3 regions of the Streptomyces sp. NPDC049954 genome follow, and region 1 is predicted to be linked to each of the others. Evidence: riboswitches for the same ligand, from Rfam matches in the RefSeq annotation. Region 1 holds a riboswitch; each other region holds the start of a gene.
What was found. A riboswitch is a leader RNA that binds a small molecule or an ion and turns the genes downstream of it on or off. The one in region 1 is predicted to bind thiamine pyrophosphate.
Positions count from the first base shown of each region.

Region 2: linked by a shared signal. The riboswitch ahead of AB0J21_RS01355 (cytosine permease) and the one ahead of AB0J21_RS31630 (thiamine ABC transporter substrate-binding protein) in region 1 are both predicted to bind thiamine pyrophosphate.
Region 3: linked by a shared signal. The riboswitch ahead of thiC (phosphomethylpyrimidine synthase ThiC) and the one ahead of AB0J21_RS31630 (thiamine ABC transporter substrate-binding protein) in region 1 are both predicted to bind thiamine pyrophosphate.

Region 1 is NZ_JBFALS010000021.1:79,896-86,203, reverse strand. Features, by position in the region: gene AB0J21_RS31635 (iron ABC transporter permease) at 1-169, opposite strand, end outside; gene AB0J21_RS31630 (thiamine ABC transporter substrate-binding protein) at 409-1,497, opposite strand; TPP riboswitch at 1,580-1,707, opposite strand; gene rlmN (23S rRNA (adenine(2503)-C(2))-methyltransferase RlmN) at 1,810-2,922, opposite strand; gene AB0J21_RS31620 (phosphatidate cytidylyltransferase) at 3,096-4,238, opposite strand; gene frr (ribosome recycling factor) at 4,238-4,795, opposite strand; gene pyrH (UMP kinase) at 4,987-5,760, opposite strand; gene tsf (translation elongation factor Ts) at 5,949-6,308, opposite strand, start outside.
Region 2 is NZ_JBFALS010000001.1:312,301-318,608, reverse strand. Features, by position in the region: gene thiM (hydroxyethylthiazole kinase) at 1-200, opposite strand, end outside; gene AB0J21_RS01355 (cytosine permease) at 226-1,641, opposite strand; TPP riboswitch at 1,633-1,727, opposite strand; gene AB0J21_RS01350 (glutamate--cysteine ligase) at 2,173-3,273, shown strand; gene AB0J21_RS01345 (hypothetical protein) at 3,425-4,006, opposite strand; gene AB0J21_RS01340 (M4 family metallopeptidase) at 4,144-6,177, opposite strand.
Region 3 is NZ_JBFALS010000018.1:52,407-58,714, reverse strand. Features, by position in the region: gene AB0J21_RS30125 (LacI family DNA-binding transcriptional regulator) at 1-45, shown strand, start outside; gene AB0J21_RS30120 (metallophosphoesterase) at 248-1,411, shown strand; gene AB0J21_RS30115 (hypothetical protein) at 1,615-2,502, shown strand; gene thiC (phosphomethylpyrimidine synthase ThiC) at 2,879-4,717, opposite strand; TPP riboswitch at 4,710-4,858, opposite strand; gene AB0J21_RS30105 (YibE/F family protein) at 4,931-6,308, shown strand, end outside.

The DNA of each region.
Region 1 (6,308 bases):
CGAACGCCTGCCAGGTCGTGAACCACAGGACCTCCTGGACGTCGCCCTGCCCCAGTACGTCGAAGACCCTTCCGAACTGCCATCCCCCGGACGTCTTCAGACCACGGCCGACGATGGCTGCCACCGGGTAGGCGAAGAACAAGGCGAAGAACGCGACGGGTGCGGCCATGAGCCCGAGCCGTGCCGCAGCGTCGCGAAGGTGAGCACGTCGCGCGGCGACACCGTCCGGCCGCCTCTGCGGAGACGGGGCGCCAAACAGCGACAGGGCCCTCTCTGACGGCGACGGGGCCATAGACGGGGCGGGCGACAGCGCGGGGGGATCGGCCTGCTGCCGCGGCAGCGAGCGCGACTCCGCACCGTCGGAGCACGCGGTATCCGCCTCCGTGCCCCCGGGGCCCGTCGAGCCGGTCACTTGACGACGAGTGAGGTCCACGACTTGATCCACGCCTCACGGTGTTCAGCGATCGCCTCGGGCGCGACGGTGTGCGCGCCCTGCGCCGTCCCGTCGTACTTGGAGAACAGCTCCGGCAGTTCGGTGCCCTTCACCACAGGGTTCACGAACATCTTGAGCGGCATGTCCGCCTGGAACCTGCCGCTGATCAGGAAGTCGATCAGTGCTTTGCCACCCTCCTCGTTCGCCGCACCGTCGAGGAGCCCTGCGAACTCGATCTGCCGGAAGCAGGTCCCCGACGCCACACCGGTGGGCGCGTCCTTCGGCCGGGGGTCGGCGTACAGGACCTCCACGGGCGGGCTGGAGGCGTAGGAGACCACGAGCGGACGGTCGCCACCGGCCTTCCTGCCTCCGGCCGAACCGGAGAACTCCTCGTTGTACGCCTGCTCCCAGCTGTCGACGACCTTGACGCCGTTCGACCTCAGCTTGCGCCAGTACCCCTGCCATCCGTCGTCGCCGTATTGCGCCGTCGTACCGAGCAGGAAGCCGAGGCCGGGCGAGGACGTCGCGGCGTTCTCGGTGACCAGAAGATTCTTGTACTGCGGCTTCATAAGATCGGCGAAGCTGCGGGGTGGGGCGAGCTTCTTCTGCGCGAAGTACTTCTTGTCGTAGTTCACGCAGATGTCGCCGGTGTCTACGGGAGTCACGCGGTGCCTTGCCCCGTCAAGCTGGACGTCGGTCCCGATGCGGTTCAGTCCCTTGGCCTCGTAGGGCTGGAACAGCCCGTTGTCGAGGGCGCGGGACAGCAGCGTGTTGTCGACGCCGAAGAAGACGTCACCCTGCGGATTGCCCTTGGTGAGCACCGCCTGGTTCACGGCCTGGCCGGCGTCGCCGCTCTTGAGGACCTTCACCGTGTAGCCGGTCTTCTGCTGGAAGGCCGCGAGGACGCTCTTGGACGCGGCGAAGGAGTCGTGAGTGACCAGCGTGACGGTCTTGTCCTTCGCCTTGTCGTCCCCGTTGCCCCCGTCCGAGCCGCAGCCCGCGAGGGCGCCGATGCCGAGGCCCGTGGCCGCGACGCTCGCGGCAATCCTTTTCGTGATCGTGATGCGCACTGAATTCCTCCTGGGTGACCAGGAGAAGACGCGGCCATGCCCACCTCCCGGCCGGAAGGTGGGCATGGCGCAACAGCATGAGTGATGACCGAACTTCCTACCCGGAATGACCCGGGCGAGGTTCAGAGGGTCTGCGACCTGGTCGCCCCGTGACGGGACGTGGTGCCGCACTCTCAGCGCTGTGGCGCTCCCCTGTCGGAATGTGTGAAGTTGTCTCCGCCCCGTACCCACGACGCCGCTCAGACGGACGAGTACGGAACGAATGTACGCAGCCACCCTACCGCTGGGAGCATCCGGTGGCGCAGGTCACCGTTCCGCGGCCGCGAGCTGGCCGCACGCCCCGTCGATCTCCTGCCCCCTCGTGTCGCGCACCGTCACCGGCACACCGTGGGCGGCGATGGCTTCGACGAAAGCCCGCTCGTCCTCGGGGCGTGACGCGGTCCACTTGGAACCCGGGGTGGGGTTGAGCGGGATGAGGTTGACGTGGACGCGCTTGTTCTTGAGGAGACGGCCCAACAGGTCCCCGCGCCACGCCTGGTCGTTGATGTCGCGGATGAGCGCGTACTCAATGGACACGCGCCGCCCCGACTTCTCCGCGTACTCCCACGCGGCGTCCAGCACCTCCCGCACCTTCCAGCGCGTGTTGACGGGGACGAGGGTGTCGCGCAGTTCGTCGTCGGGGGCGTGCAGCGATACGGCGAGCCGGCACTTGAAGCCCTCGTCGGCGAACCGGTGCATGGCCGGGACGAGGCCGACGGTGGACACGGTGATGCCACGCTGCGACAGCCCGAGACCGTCGGGCTCCGGATCGGTGAGACGACGGATGGCGCCGACCACACGGTTGTAGTTGGCGAGCGGCTCGCCCATCCCCATGAAGACGATGTTCGAGAGACGGGCGACGCCCCCGGGGATCTCCCCGTCGCGCAGGGCCCGCATGCCGTCGACGATCTGGTGCACGATCTCGGCGGTCGAGAGGTTGCGGTCGAGACCGGCCTGCCCCGTCGCGCAGAACGGGCAGTTCATGCCGCAGCCGGCCTGCGAGGAGATGCACATGGTGACGCGGTCCGGGTACCGCATCAGCACCGACTCCACCAGGGTGCCGTCGAAGAGCTTCCACAGCGTCTTGCGGGTCGTGTCGTCGTCGCAGGAGATGTGCCGGACAACCGACATCAGCTCCGGCAGCAGCGCTTCCTGAAGCTTTCCACGTGCGGCGGCCGGAATGTCCGTCCACTGCTGCGGGTCATGCGCGTAGCGGGCGAAGTAGTGCTGGGAGAGCTGCTTCGCGCGGAACGGCTTCTCGCCGATGTCGGCGACCGCCTCCTTGCGCTGCGCGGGGGTGAGGTCGGCCAGGTGACGGGGCGGCTTCTTGGCTCCGCGCGGTGCGACGAAGGTGAGCTCTCCCGGGACGGGCGGGGCCATGGGCGGAAACTCCTCAGTGCGGCGCACTGCACGCCGTGAAGGGTGCCGGACGCCTCGGGGACGGGGAACGGGGCAGCAGGACGCGCCCCGTACGGGGCGACGGCCCCGGGCCGCGAACACGAAAAGGGCCCACCACATGAATGGCGGACCCTTTCAGCGTAACGCGCGCCCCGTCACCCCGAGCCGACGAAGAGGACCAGCAGCAGCCAGACGACGGGAGCGGTGGGGAGCAACGAGTCGAGCCGGTCCATGATGCCGCCGTGCCCCGGCAGCAACGTACCCATGTCCTTGATCCCGAGATCCCGCTTGATCATGGACTCGCCCAGGTCACCGAGGGTGGCACTGACGGCGACCGCGAGGCCGAGCAGCAGCCCCTGCCACCACGCCCCGTCGTCGATCATGAACTGCATGCCCAGGGCGCCCGCGACCATGGCGAAGGTCACGGCGCCGATCAGCCCCTCCCGCGTCTTGCCGGGGCTGATACGGGGCGCGAGTTTGTGGCTGCCGAAGCGCCATCCGACCGCGTAGGCGCCGGTGTCGCTCACCACGGTCAGGACGAGGAACAGCAGCACCCGCCAGGCGCCGTCGTCCGCCCTGAGCATCAAGGCCACGAAGGTCGCCAGGAACGGCACGTAGAACGCGGCGAACACGCCGGCCGTGACGTCCCTGAGATAGCCCTCCGGGGGCTGTGTCATACGCCAGACGAGGACGGCGAGCGCCGTCAGCGCCACTGCCACCCACGCGCCCTCGGGGCCTCGTGCGTAGCCGGCGATCACCATGGCCGCGCCGCCCAGGGCCAACGGGATCAGCGGAGCCTTGATGCCCTTGCGCTCCGACAGCCGCGACGTGAGCTCCCAGACGCCGACCACGACGGCCACCGCTATGACACCGACGAAAACCGCCTTGACGATGAACAGCGAGGCGACGACGACCACACCGAGGCCGAGGCCGACCCCTATGGCCGCGCCCAGGTCACGGCCCGCGCTCTTCTTCTGCGGCGTGGGCTGCCCCGCGGGAGCGGACGCCGGGTCCGGTGCACGGTGCGACGGGGGTCCGGGCTCGCTCTCCATGGGCTCCTGCGGCAGTTCGTCGCGGAACAGGGGACCCCTCAGCCGAGCGGTCCCCCGGTCGTCATCCTGGTCTCCGCCGCTCGCGGGTACGTCAGGCACGATGGGCATGGGCCGAGTCTCTTGGACGTCCTGCCCTTCGTACACGGGACCCGCCGAGGCAACCCCCTGGACAGGCCCCTGTCCGGGGGTGGGCCACGGCTCGCCGTATCCGGTGCGGGACGGCGCGCCCCAGGAAGAGTCGTTCATCAGACCTCGAGCAGCTCGGATTCCTTGTGCTTGAGCAGCTCGTCCACCTGCGCGACGTACTTCGCGGTGGTGTCGTCGAGCTCCTTCTCCGCGCGACGGACCTCGTCCTCGCCCGTCTCCTTGTCCTTGACCAGCTTGTCGAGCGCGTCCTTCGCCTTGCGGCGTACGGCGCGGATCGAGACCTTCGCGTCCTCGCCCTTGGTGCGGGCGACCTTGATGTACTCCTTGCGGCGTTCCTCGGTGAGTTCCGGGAAGACCACTCGGATGATATTGCCGTCGTTGCTCGGGTTGACGCCGAGGTCGGAGTCGCGGATGGCCTGCTCGACGTTGCGCAGAGCGCTCTTGTCGAACGGGGTCACGATCGCCATGCGCGGCTCCGGCACCGAGAACGACGCGAGCTGATTGATCGGCGTCATGGCCCCGTAGTAGTCGGCCACGATCTTGTTGAACATCGCCGGGTGCGCGCGGCCGGTACGGATGGCGGCCAAGTCTTCCTTGGCGACCACAACGGCCTTCTCCATCTTCTCCTCGGCTTCGAGGAGGGTCTCTTCGATCACCACTTGCTCCTGCGTGTCTTGAGTTGGCCTGACGGGATCGTCCCGCCCCGTCGTGGCGGCGGGAGTGCGCACAGGTCCGGCTGCGTCGCGTCTCTTCTGTACTGAACGGTGTCCGAGCGGCAGGGCTTTGTCCATCCCTGCCGACGACGACGGCGCTCCGTGGTGCCCGTGGGCTACGGAGCGCCCCGGGCTCAGGCCCGGGCGCCCTGATCGCTTACGAGCGTGCCGATCTTCTCACCCCTGACGGCTCGCGCGATATTGCCCGCGGCGAGCAGTTCGAAGACGAGAATGGGCAGCCGGTTGTCGCGGCACAGGGTGATGGCGGTCATATCGGCGACCTTGAGGTCCCGGGTGATGACCTCGCCGTAGCCCAGCGCGTCGTACTTCACGGCGTCGGGATTGGTCTTGGGGTCCGCGTCGTAGACCCCGTCCACACCGTTCTTGCCCATGAGGAGGGCTTCCGCGTGGATCTCCAGAGCACGCTGGGCGGCGGTGGTGTCGGTGGAGAAGTACGGCATTCCCATTCCGGCACCGAAGATGACCACGCGGCCCTTCTCCAGGTGGCGAATGGCGCGCAGCGGGATGTAGGGCTCGGCCACCTGCCCCATGGTGATGGCCGTCTGCACACGGGAGTCGATGCCCTCCTTCTCCAGGAAGTCCTGAAGCGCGAGGCAGTTCATGACGGTGCCGAGCATGCCCATGTAGTCGGACCGGGCCCGGTCCATCCCGCGCTGCTGCAGTTCCGCGCCCCGGAAGAAGTTGCCGCCGCCGATGACGACAGCGATCTGCGCGCCTCCGCGCACCACGGCGGCGATCTCACGAGCGATGGCGTGCACCACGTCGGGGTCGACACCCAGTCCCCCACCACCGGCGAAGGCTTCGCCGGAGAGCTTCAGCAGGAAGCGGCCGGCGCCCTTGCCGTGCTCGCTCGGATCGGTGGATTTATCGGCCTCGGCCATGGTCATGGGTTTCTCCTAGTGATGCGCATACCAAGAAGGCCACTGCCGCAGGGGATGGTTCGCAACCCGTGCACGGCAATGGCCTCCTCGTCAGATCAGCTGTCAGCGGCGGTACGGGGCACCGTACGTCGCCGACCGCCCACAGCCCTTCCCGGGCACTGCCGGGAAGGGCTTGAGTCGATCGTGGTCCGGACTCAGATGCCGACCTTGATGCGCGCGAAACGCTTCAGGCTGACACCGGCCTCGTCCAGGACCTTCTTGACGGACTTCTTGTTGTCCTTCGCGAACGGCTGGTCGAGAAGGGTGACCTCCTTGAAGAAGCCGTTCACCCGACCCTCGATGATCTTCGGCAGGGCGGCCTCGGGCTTGCCCTCGTTGCGCGAGGTCTCCTCGGCGACGCGGCGCTCCGTCTCGACGACCTCGGCCGGAACGTCCTCGCGCGTCAGGTACTTCGGCGCGAAAGCGGCGATGTGCTGCGCGACGTCCTTGGCGACCTCGGCGTTCTCCTTGTCCAGCTCGACGAGTACGCCGATCTGGGGCGGGAGGTCGGGCAT
Region 2 (6,308 bases), on a different contig from region 1:
GAGGCGACCCGCGCGAAGGCCCCCGCCTCCACCGGGATGTCGACCATCGCGGGCGCCGCGCCGAGCGCGAGCAGCGCGTTGGCGGTGAAGTTGGTGACGACCGTGTTGGTCAGGCACTGCACGAGCGGCTCCCGGGCGCGCACCCGGTCGAGGGCCTCGCGGGTGAAGGGGAGCAGGTCGGCGGGGCTCGGCGAAGGCATGGGGACTCTCCGGTCGTTCGGTGGTTCAGGCACGGCCCGGGCGGCGCGACCGCAGCGGCACGTAGACGAGCAGGGCGACGACGAAGGCCACGTAGTAGGCGAGGTCCGCACCGTGCAGCGCCTCGGCGACGGGACCGACGTACAGCGAGGTGTTCATGAAGGGGACGGCGGCGGCGAAGGCCACGACGAAGGCCAGCGGGGCCGGCCAGGACGGCTGCGGACGCGCCGTCTCGGCCGCCAGGTCCACCGGGGCGCCGCCGCGTTCCCGCGCCCGGACGAGCCAGTCGACGGCCACGACGGCGACGAAGCCGGGAATCCAGTACCCGACGAACAGCAGGACGTTCTGGAAGCGGGCCGCCGTGTCCGCCGCGTGCATCCACAGCACCAGCGGGAACCCGAGCGCCGCCGCGAGGACCGCCGCGAGCGGGCGCGGGATGCGCACCCCCACCGTCTGGAGGGCGAGGGAACCGCTGTAGTCGTTCATCGCGTTGCTGCACAGCGCGGCGAGCGCCACCGCGAGCAGCCCGAAAGCGCTGAGCGCGCCGCCGCCCAGCAGTTCGTCCACGCCCTTCGCGGTCTGGTCGGTGAACACCGAGGCACCCCACAGCCCGAGCGACTGCACCGCGACGAAGGACAGCCCGATCCCGAGCAGCGTGAACCAGAACATGCGCGGCCGGGAGGTCTCGCGCGGAAGGTAGCGGCTGAAGTCGCTCGCGTACGGCGCCCAGGACAGGGACAGGCTCAGCGCGACCGTCGAGGTGAGCACGATCGCCCCGAAGCGGTCCATGCCGTGCACGCCGCTCGTGGTCACCGGATCGGCCCCGTCGAGCAGCTTCACCGCGAGCACCACGAAGGCCACCGCGAGCGCGAAGGACATGACTCTCTGGAGGCGGTGGATCGCCTCGTACCCGAGCGCCCCGACCAGTCCCTGGCCCGCCATCATGACCAGCACCCCGATCCAGAACGGCCAGCCCAGCAGCCGCGCGAGCGCGTCACCGCCGAACAGGCCGATCAGGGCGTCCCAGGCCACCGAGGACAGCCACTGGAGTATCCCGGGCAGGGCGACCGCCTTCCCGAAGGCCAGCGTCGACAAGGGGAGTTGACCCGCCCCGGTCCGGCTGCCCCAGGTCCCGAGCCAGGCCGCGGGCACCGCGCCGAGCAGGGTGCCGAACACGACGGCGGCCAGCGCGGTGGCGACGTCGAGGCCGAGCACCGCGCCCAGCGTGCCGGTGAACACCCCGGTCATCGTCAGATTGGGCGCGAACCACACGGTGAACAGCCGGCCGGGCCCGCCGTAGCGGTGCGATTCGGGGACCGGCGTGATCCCGCGCGCCTCCATCCGCAGATCGCCCGGCGCGGAGGGCATCCGGCCGTCGAAGACGGAGCGTTCCGCGGTGGTGTGCTGCTGCGAGGAGCCGTCGGAGACGTGCGGCAACGACATGAAAGACATCCCTCCGCCAGTACGAGCTGGTTCAGGTTCGACGGGTGTGATCTCAGCCCCCGAGCGGGGCACCCCGTGTCCGGTACGCGGGCAAGCGTAACGCCTGACCCACGGCCGCCGGTGGGACGGGTGGGACGGCCGGGGCGTCGTGACCACCCCGGACACGGCCTCGCGGCCCCTGCCGCTACGCGATTTCCGGTCGTGCACCCGGTGCCCGGAGGTGAGGATTCCGTGCGCCGGGGCGCCCGGGATGCGCTCTGTCCCGCACGCACGGCGCGCGGGACAGTGGAAGGCACTGTCCGCGCCGCCCGGGCCCCCGGCACGAAGCCGGCCCGGAACACCGGCACGAGGCCGCCGCCCCGCACCGTCCCCGCGTACGCCCTGCCCGCACCGCAGTCCCGTTCAGCGACCGCAACCCGCCCCCAGCCCCGGCGCCCCGCGCCCGGGCCCGTCCACCCGCTCCCCACCCGGAGGACCACGCATGATCAGTGAAGAAGTGTTCATGCTCCACCGCCACCCGGGCGGCCCGCGATGAGCGCCCCGGCCGACGCGCCGCCGACCCTAGGGGTCGAGGAGGAGTTCCTCCTCGTGGACCCGGACACCCTCGTCCCGGTCGAGGGCGCCGCCGACCTGCTCACCGCCCACCGCAGACTGCACCCCGACGAGGCGGCCACCGCCCCGCAGCGCGAACTGCTGACCAGCATGATCGAGACGACCACCCCGGTCTGCCCGGATCTGCGCTCTCTGGGCGCCGAGACCGCCGCGGCCCGGGCCCGCCTGGTGGAGGCCGCCGAGAAGGCCGGGGCCCGCGTACTGGCCAACGGCACCTCCCCGCGCCCCGCCCCACCGCGCCCCGAGAGCGAGGCGCCGCACTACCGCAACGTCGCCGACCTGTACCGGCTGCTGGCCCGGGGAACCGAGACCTGCGGCTGCCACGTCCACGTCGGCGTCGTGGACCGCTCCGCCGCCGTCACCGCGCTCAACCACCTGCGTCCCTGGCTGCCCGTCCTGCTCGCGCTCTCGGCCAACTCGCCGTACGAACACGGCGTCGACACCGGCTTCGCGAGCTGGCGCACGATGGTCCTCTCGCGCTGGCCCACCACCCAGATCCCGCCGTACTTCGAGTCCGCGGAGCACTACGACGCGACCTACGCGACGCTGTACGGCACCGGGGTGCTGCCCGTCCGCGCCACCAACGCCTACTGGCTGGCCCGGCCCTCCTCGCACGTGCCGACCCTGGAGATCCGGGTCGCCGACGTCATGCCGACGGTCGAGGAGGTCGTCCTCCAGGCGGGCCTCGTCCGTGCCCTGGTGACGACCGCCCTGCGGGCCGAGGCCGCCGGCACACGGGCGCCCCGGGTGCCGGACCACGAGGTGGCCGCGTCCCTGTGGACCGCCGCCCGCTACGGTCTCGGCGGACCGCTGGTCCACCCGGTGAGCGGCACCCCCGTCCCCGCCGCCGAAGTGGTGCGCGCCCTGCTCGACCACGTGGGGCCCGCCCTGGACTCGGCGGGCGACCGGGAACGGGTCACGGCGGCGGCCGAGGACCTGCTCACCCGGGGCAGCCCCGCCGAACGGCAGCGCGCCGTCACCAAGGAACCGGGCGAGATCGGGGAACTCGGCCTGCTCTGAGCGGGGCGTGCTCCCGCCGGACACCTCGCGAACGCCCGGCCCCCGCCGAGCGCCGCCCGGTCACCCGCTCCGGCCGCCCGCCCGGTCACCCGCTCCGGCCGGTCGGCCGGAACTCCCCGGTGGCCGAGCCCGTGCCCGGCCCGGGCGGAGGTCAGGCGTTCGCCGGCTCCCGTACGACGGTCCAGGCCCTGGCACCCGAGGGCAGCACCTGCTCGTGCAGGGGCCGGAAGCCGAACGGCGCGAGGCGGTCCCGCTCCGCCGGTGAGGCCACCACGGTGACCACGGGCGCACCGGAGGCCGCGCGCAGGGCCGCCTCCAGGAGAGGCGCCAGGACGGGGGAGGGGCCGCCGTCGTCCTCGGCGAGCGTCAGCACGAGCAGCCAGACCTCTTCCACCCGGGGGACGGCCGAGCGCAGTGCGGCCCGGTCCAGGGCCTCCTGCTCGCCGGGGGCCGGCAGATGCCCCAGCTCGCGCAGCAGCAGCCCCTGGTGGGCACCGCGGTCCGGGCGCGCGCCCGGCGGACGGCACACGGCGACGCCGAGCGGCACCCCGCCTCTCCCACGCGCCATCCACACCATGCCCGCCTCCAGCGCGTAATGGGCCAGAAGCAGCCGTAGAGCGCTCTGATGGGCCTCGGTGGGGGTTCCGCCCCGGCGCCGCTCCGTCTCCGCGGCCAGCAGCCGCACCACGACGGGCACGTCCACCAGGGTCGCCTCGCGCACCGACACCGACATCGTCCGCTCCTCCCGCACCGCTCGCCACGCCGAGTCCAGCAAACCCCGGGGCGCCGGGGAGCGCACGGCGAGGCCGCCCCCGTCCGCGGCGAGCGCCACGGGCGGGGGCGGCCTGTGAGGGCTCGCCGGGGGAGGGTTTACGGGAAGGTCAGCGACCAGCCGTTGATCGTGCCCTTGTCGCCCGAGTAGACGTCCTGGACCTTGAGCTTCCAGGTGCCGTTCGCCGCGACCGCCGAGGCGTTCACGGTGTACGTGCCGGTGACGTTGTCGGCCGAGTCCGAGGAACTGGAGTTCTTCAGCCGGTAGCTCGTGCCGTTCGGCGCGACCAGGTCGACCACCAGGTCACCCCGGTAGGTGTGCGCGATGTCCACCGAGACCTGGAGGTTCGAGGGGGCGTTGCCGGTGCGTCCGGTGACCGCTATCGAGGAGGTGACCGCCGCACCCGCGTCCGGCACCGCGACCTTGGTGGTGCTGGAGAACACCGTGCCGGTGCCACCACCGCCACCGCCCGAACGCGCCCCGACGTTGATGCCCGCCCAGGCGTCCTGGACGGCCTTGTACTCGGCGGAGGCCGCCCCGTAGAGCGAGGAGGCCGCCGCGAGCGTCCCGGTGCGCGCCGAGGCGTAGTTGGTGGTCGAGGTGAACTGCGTGGTCAGCGCCTTGTACCAGATCTGGAGCGCCTTGTCGCGGCCGATCCCGGTGACCGGGAGCCCGTCGGAGGTCGGCGAGTTGTAGCTGACCCCGTTGACCACCTTCGCGCCGCTGCCCTCGGACAGCAGGTAGAAGAAGTGGTTGGCCGGCCCGGAGGAGTAGTGCACGTCCAGCCCGCCGAGGGAGGAGGACCAGGAGTCCTTGGAGGCCCCGTCCTTGCTCGGCTTGTCCATGTAACGCAGCGGCGTGCCGTCGCCGTTGATGTTGATCTTCTCACCGATCAGGTAGTCACCCGGGTCGGTGGTGGTGTTGGAGTAGAACTCCACGCCCGTGCCGAAGATGTCGGAGGTGGCCTCGTTGAGGCCCCCGGACTCCCCGCTGTAGTTGAGCCCGGCGGTCTCGGAGGTGACGCCGTGGCTCATCTCGTGCCCGGCCACGTCCAGGGCCGTCAGCGGCGCGGCGTTGCCCGCACCGTCGCCGTACGTCATGCAGAAGCAGCTGTCGTCCCAGAACGCGTTGACGTAGTTGTTGCCGTAGTGCACCCGCGAGTACGCGGCCACCCCGTCGCCCCGGATACCGCTGCGCCCGAAGGTGTTCTTGTAGAAGTCCCAGGTCTCCTGGGCGCCGTAGGCCGCGTCGGCCGCCGCGGTCTCCACGTTGGTGCCGACGCCGTTGCCCCAGACGTCGTCCGGCCCGGAGAACAGGGTCCCGGTGCCCGAGGTCTTGTTGGCCAGGTTGTACGTCTTGTGGTTGCCGCGCGAGCCGTCCGTCAGGTTGTACGTCGAGCCGGACTTCGTCGTGGTGAGCGTCACGGTACCGCTGTACTGCGTGTTGCCGGTGCCGTTCTCGATGGCCTGGTACTCCCAGAGCTTCTTGCCGGTCGCGGCGTCCGTCACGACGTGCAGCTCGTTGGGGGTGCCGTCCTCCTGGAGGCCGCCGACGACCGTCTCGTAGGCGAGGGTCGGGGTGCCCTCGGCCAGCCAGACGACCTTGCGGGGCGCCTGGTCGGTGACCGCCTTCTCGGCGCCCTTCGACGTGGCGGCGCTCAGCGCCTGCTTCTGCGCGGTGGCCGGCTTCACCTCGGCCGTGGTGTTCACTCCGGTCAGCCGGGCACGCGAGGCGCGGCTGACGGCCTCGGTCCTCCCGGCCGGCGAGGTGGCCACCACGAGGTCGCCGCCGAGCACCGGCAGACCGTCGTAGGTGCGCTCGTAGCGGGTGTGCAGCGTCCCGTCGCGGTCCTTGACCACGTCGCGGACGACGAGCTTCTCCTTGGCACCGAGGCCCAGTCCGTCGGCGGTCTGCGCCGTCTTCGAGCCGGCCTCGCGCAGCAGTTGGGCACGCTGGGCGGGCGTCAGCTGCGCGGGCAGGGCGCCGGGGTGGACCTTGCCCGCCACCGGCTGCGCGGCGGGCGCGGGGGCGGCCGAGGCGACCCCTGTCTGCACGGCGGCGGTGAGCAGGGCGGAGACGGCGAGCAGGGCGCCACCGGTGGCGGCCGCGCGTCTCGGGGAGGTTCGTCTCAAGGAAGGACTCCTTCTACGGGCCGCGGGCAAGCGGCCGGCGGGGGATGACCAGGCCGCGAGCGGGGCAGTGGGACGAAGGCCCCCGTCGTGGCCGAGGGAAGAGTGGCAGCCCGCCGAGGTACTTGTCAGGT
Region 3 (6,308 bases), on a different contig from region 1:
ACCACCGTCAGTCCTCCCCGTGGCCCGGGCGAGGGCGGGGGCTGACCGGCATCCGGAACGCCGGACGGAATCCGTGCCCAATTCAGGAGAAATCACCGGCTCGGAGGGCGCCCCGGAGGATTCACCACCCCTGGTGCGTCACAGAGCGGGAGCCGCATTCCTATGATGGGCGCACGACACCGCGGGCCGCTGCGACCAAGCAGTCCGAAACCGGTGCAGATGCGGCGCGATCGTGGTGGAGGGGTCAATGACGCAGGGGGCCGGTCAGGGACCCGTGGGAGAGACACCGACGGTGCGCGACTTCCGCGTCCCCGCCTACATGAACCATCCCGATCCTCAAGGGGACGGAGCAGAACCGTACGCGCAGGGCGCCGACCGGTACACCGAGTCGGCTCAGGTGTACACGGAGCGGCACGCCGAGGCCCCGGCTCCCGCCGCCCCCGCCCGGGCCGCGTACCCGGCCGGGTCCGAGACGCCCTACGCCCAGGCTGAGGAAGCACTCGGTGAACCGGAGGGCTACACGCCCACCCAGCGGGACCTGCCGGTCATCGGGGCGCAGGCCACCGCGGCCGCGCAGCCCGACGCCGAGGGGCTCGGCCCGCTGTACGTCGTGGGTGACGTCCACGGCTACCTGGACCAACTGGTCGCAGCGCTGCGGGAGCAGGGGCTGGTCGACGCCGACACCCGCTGGGCAGCCGGCAACGCGCGGCTCTGGTTCCTGGGCGATTTCACGGACCGCGGTCCGGACGGGATCGGCGTCATCGATCTGGTGATGCGCCTGTCCGCCGAGGCGGCAGCGGCCGGCGGCTACTGCAAGGCCCTCATGGGCAACCACGAACTCCTTCTTCTCGGGGCCAAGCGCTTCGGTGACACGCCGGTCAACTCCGGGGCGGGAACCGCCACTTTCCAGGCGGCCTGGCTACTCAACGGCGGGCAGAAGTCCGACATGGACAGGCTGCAGGACGTCCACCTGCAGTGGATGTCCCGGCTGGACGCCATCGTCGAGGAGGACTCCCACCTCCTGGTGCACTCCGACACCACGGCCTACCTCGACTACGGCGACACGATCGAAGCGGTCAACGACACGATCCACGAGATCCTCAACCGCAACGACGCCGACGAATGCTGGGACGTCTTCCGGAAGTTCACCAAACGCTTCGCCTTCCGGGACCAGTCGGGCCCCGAGGCGGTGCGCGAACTGCTGAGTGTCTTCGGCGGCAACCGCATCGTGCACGGCCACAGCCCCATCCCCTACCTGCTCGGTGACGTCGGCTCCGAGGACGGCGAGGACAGCGGCGGCCCCGTCGTCGACGGTCCGCACATCTATGCCGACCGGCTCGCCGTCGCCATGGACGGCGGGGTGACCATGGCCGGAAAGCTGCTCGTCCACCGGGTTCCCTTCCCCGCCTGACCCGGGTCCGCTCGCGGCGTGAACGGGCCTGTCCTCTTGGCATATACGGCCGTCATCATTCACCCCAGGTCAATTTCCAGAAACACCCTGTTACGACGCGCCATGCCCGGCCTACCATCGCCTTATCCGTAGCAGGCTCTCCTCCGTTTCCGCCCCACTGCCCGCACCCAGGCGGGCGTCCTGGCCCTACGGAGCATCGGGGGATGCATATGAACAGCGCTCCGCATCTGCTGAACCAGGACCGCCCCGAATTCGAGCGCGTCCTGGACGAGGCACTCCGTACGGCCGACGCCCACCCGGAAATCGCCCGGGTCGCGCAGCGATTCAACCCTGCCCAGCTGCGCACCCTCGCCACGGGTGCGACGATCTTCATCACGGCGGCGGCGACGGCCGAATATCAGCACTACGTCAACGCACGGGAGCGGTCCCGCGAACCGGCACGCATCAGCACCGAACCCCGATCCGAGAACGGCGAGACGCCGACCGAGGCGACACCGAACGGCATCGCCGCCGCACTCAGCGAGGTGACGGAGTCCGCAGGGGCCGGAGCGACAGCCATGGTGGCTGTACTCGCCCCTCTCCTGGCCGCGGTCGCCGCCGTCATCTTCCTCCTCGCCGGCTACCTGCTGAAGCTCCTGACCCCCGAGCCCGCCATAGCGAGTGGGCTGCTCACCGCCGGGTGGGTCTTCGCCGTCCTCGCCGCCCTCGGCATCCTGATCGCCGGCGCCGCGCTCCTGTTCACCGCTCTGCGCAACAACTCGTCCGCCAAGTCCTCGGAGGACGGAAGTGGGCTCGCCGGGGAAACACCCGAGGTCGCCGCCGCGCGTGCGGCCTGGCACCAGGCGCTGCTGGAGAAGGGTCTCCTGCCGTTCTTCCGGGATCTCGACGACGCTCCCCGCACGGAAGCCGGGCACGTTCCCGCCCATCCAGGACCGACCCCGCCCTCCCAGCAACGGATGCCTCGCCTCGGTTATCACCGGCCCGGTTTCAGCGGCCCGGAATCGGATGGTGAATCCGGGACCCGGCCCCGCTACTCCAGCCCCGATTTCAGCAGCCCCGACTACGGCGGGCCGGACCACCGCCCGGAATGACGGCGGCCCGGCCGACGCACGACGAGATCGCTTCGATGCACCATCCCCTGCGCCGGGACGGGTGCCTGATGTGGGAGCGCCCCCCTATTCGGAGAGGGATCGCTTGACCGGAATGAGGCGATGTTTCACGTGAAACCAGCGTCATCTCGATGTTTCACGTGAAACACCTACTCCACGGTGTTTCACGTGAAACGTCCTTCTGCGCCCTCTCCCAAACAGGCAGAAGGAGACGTCAGCCCGCCAGAGGAATCGTGTCCGGAAGCGGGCGGGCGCCAGGGCCCCGTCATGACGACAGGGCCCCTCTGACTGGCTGTCGGCTCGCTGAGATCCTCAGCCACCACTGCAGGCAGACGCCTCAGGCCCGCTTCTCGGTGTCTTACTCCGCCAGAGGCAGGTAGACGCGGCCCCCCGAAGCGGCGAACTCACGTGACTTCTCCAGCATCGCGGCGTCGATCTCGTCCTGACTCAACTCCGCATTCGCGGAACGGGCTTCGAGGAGGTCCGGGGCGAACTGCTCAGTGATGTCGTGGCTGATCTTCATCGAGCAGAACTTCGGCCCGCACATGGAGCAGAAGTGCGCGGTCTTGGCCGGTTCGGCCGGCAGCGTCTCGTCGTGGTATTCACGGGCGGTGTCCGGGTCGAGCGCGAGATTGAACTGGTCCTCCCAGCGGAACTCGAAGCGCGCCTCCGACAGGGCGTCGTCCCAGTCCTGCGCCCCGGGATGCCCCTTGGCCACGTCGGCGGCGTGGGCGGCGATCTTGTACGTGATCACCCCGGTCTTCACGTCGTCCCGGTTGGGCAGGCCCAGGTGTTCCTTGGGCGTGACGTAGCAGAGCATGGCGGTACCCCACCAGCCGATCATCGCCGCCCCGATGCCCGAGGTGATGTGGTCGTAGGCGGGGGCGATGTCCGTGGTCAACGGACCGAGCGTGTAGAACGGCGCCTCCTCGCAGATCTCCTGCTGGAGGTCGATGTTCTCCTTGATCTTGTGCATCGGCACATGTCCGGGGCCCTCGATCATCGTCTGGACGCCGTGTCGACGGGCGACCGCGTTCAGCTCACCGAGCGTCCGCAACTCGGCGAACTGCGCCTCGTCGTTGGCGTCCGCGATCGAGCCGGGCCGCAGCCCGTCCCCGAGCGAGTACGTCACGTCGTACGCCGCGAGAATCTCGCACAGTTCCTCGAAGTGCTCGTACAGGAAGGACTCCTGGTGATGGGCGAGGCACCAGGCGGCCATGATCGAGCCGCCCCGCGAGACGATGCCGGTCTTCCGCCGGGCCGTGAGCGGGACGTACGGCAGCCGGACGCCGGCGTGCACGGTCATGTAGTCCACGCCCTGCTCGGCCTGCTCGATCACCGTGTCCTTGTAGATCTCCCAGCTCAGCTCCTCAGCCTTGCCGTCGACCTTTTCCAGCGCCTGGTAGAGGGGCACCGTGCCGATGGGGACCGGCGCATTACGCAGCACCCATTCCCTCGTGGTGTGGATGTTCCGTCCGGTGGAGAGGTCCATGACGGTGTCGGCACCCCAACGGGTCGCCCACGTCATCTTCTCCACCTCCTCCTCGATCGAGGAGGTCACCGCGGAGTTGCCGATGTTGGCGTTGACCTTGACCAGGAACCGCTTCCCGATGATCATCGGCTCGGTCTCGGGATGGTTGACGTTCGCCGGCAGCACAGCACGCCCGGCGGCCAGCTCGGCCCGGACGACCTCGGGTTCGAGGTTCTCGCGCAGCGCGACGAACTCCATCTCCGGGGTGATCTCCCCCCGCCTGGCGTAGGCGAGTTGTGTGACGGCGCGTCCGCCCCTGCCCCGGCGCGGCTGCCGGGGGCGCCCGGGAAAGACCGCATCGAGGTTGCGGAGCCCACCCCGGGGGGAAGTGTGCTTGAGCCCGTCGTCCTCCGGTCGCACCGGCCGCCCCGCGTACGTCTCGGTGTCGCCGCGGCCTGCGATCCAGTTCTCCCTGAGCGGTGCGAGCCCACCGCGTACGTCGGTGCTCGCGGTCGGGTCGGTGTACGGGCCCGAGGTGTCGTACAAGGTCACGGTACGGCCGTTGGTCAGGTGCACGGCCCGCACCGGCACCCGCAGGTCGGGGCGTGAGCCCTCGACGTACGCCTTGTGCCAGCCGATGGTGCGTTCACTCTGCGGGGGCCTCGGCTGTTCGCTCGCGGGCCTCTCCTTCGCGGAGGCAGGGGTGTGCGCGTCCGATGTGGTCATGAGACCTACTCCCTACGCCGGCATTACCCGGTAACAGGTTCGGCGGTCGACGCAGCCTTCCCGCACTTCTCGCCGGGGTCCCGGCCGTACGGAGTTCAGCGTCCTCTCAGCCCGGTGCTCCGAGCTCCCGCGTGTACATATCGCGGCTTCACGCTAACGCCCTCCCGGGCGTGCTGAACAGAGGGCGTGTGCCGTTCTTGCGATGATCGGGCGGTGACGACACGACCCCCCACCGATCTCGGCCACGACTCCTCCCACGGCCACAGCCATCACCACGGCCCGGCGGCGCCGGGCTCAAGGAGACTGCGCACGGTCATCGCCGCCGTGCTCGTGCCGTTCACCGCTGCCGTGGTCCTGGGGCTCGTGACGCTGTGGCCCGGCGAGCCGCCCGAGCACGGGCGTTCAGGCGTGGGCTTCGACCGGCAGACCGTGGCCGGCAAGGTCGTCGGGATCACGCACATCGGCTGCAAGGACGGGACGGCGTCGAACGGTGCGTCGGGCACGGGTTCCGGGACGGCCGGGCCCTCCGAGGGCTCGTCGGGGGCAGTACCGGGCAACGGCGGGCACGCGGACGGTGTCTGCGAACAGGCGAAGGTCGAGGTCACCGAGGGCAAGGATCACGGGCGGACCTTCAACGAGCTGGTCCAGCCCGACTCCCCACGCCGACTGCACGTAGGCCAGGAAGTCGTTCTGGCCTACGCGCCGGACGCGCCCCGTGAACTCCAGTACTCCGTCACCGATGTCGGCCGAAAGCTGCCGATGCTGCTGCTTGCCGGGATCTTCGCGCTGGCGGTGGTCGCCGTCGGCCGACTGCGGGGGGTCATGGCGCTCGTGGCGCTCGCCGTGAGCTTCCTCGTGCTCACCTTCTTCATTCTGCCCGCGGTGTTGCAGGGGTCGAATCCCCTGGTGGTGGCGGTCGTGGGGGCGAGTGCCATCATGTTGCTCGCGCTCTACCTCTGCCACGGGCTGACGGCCCGCACCTCGGTGGCCGTCCTCGGCACCCTGGTGTCTCTGTTGCTCATCGGCCTGCTCGGCTCGCTCTTCATCGGGTGGGCGGCGTTGACCGGCAACACCGACGACAACACCGGGCTCGTCCACGGCCTCTATCCCCAGATCGACATGAGCGGGCTCCTGCTGGCCGGCGTCATCATCGGTTCGCTCGGCGTGCTGGACGACGTGACGGTCACGCAGACCTCGGCCGTCTGGGAGCTGAGGCAGGCCGACCCGACGATAAGCCGACGTGCTCTGTACCGCGCCGGTATCCGGATCGGGAGGGACCACATCGCCTCCGTGGTCAACACGCTGGTGCTGGCGTACGCGGGAGCCTCTCTGCCGCTGCTCCTGCTCTTCTCGCTGGCTCAGAGCGACGTCGGCACGGTCGCGGGCAGCGAGCTGGTGGCCGAGGAGATCGTCCGGACACTGGTGGGGTCCATCGGCCTGGTGGCCTCCGTCCCGGTCACCACGGCGCTGGCGACGCTCGTCGTCTCGGCCGACCGCCCCCACCCGGAGCCCGAGGGCACCTCGGTGTCCCCGCACCTTCCGACGGTGCCCGGCCCGGACCGCGGCCCGTTGCGCGGCGCGGTGCTCGGTG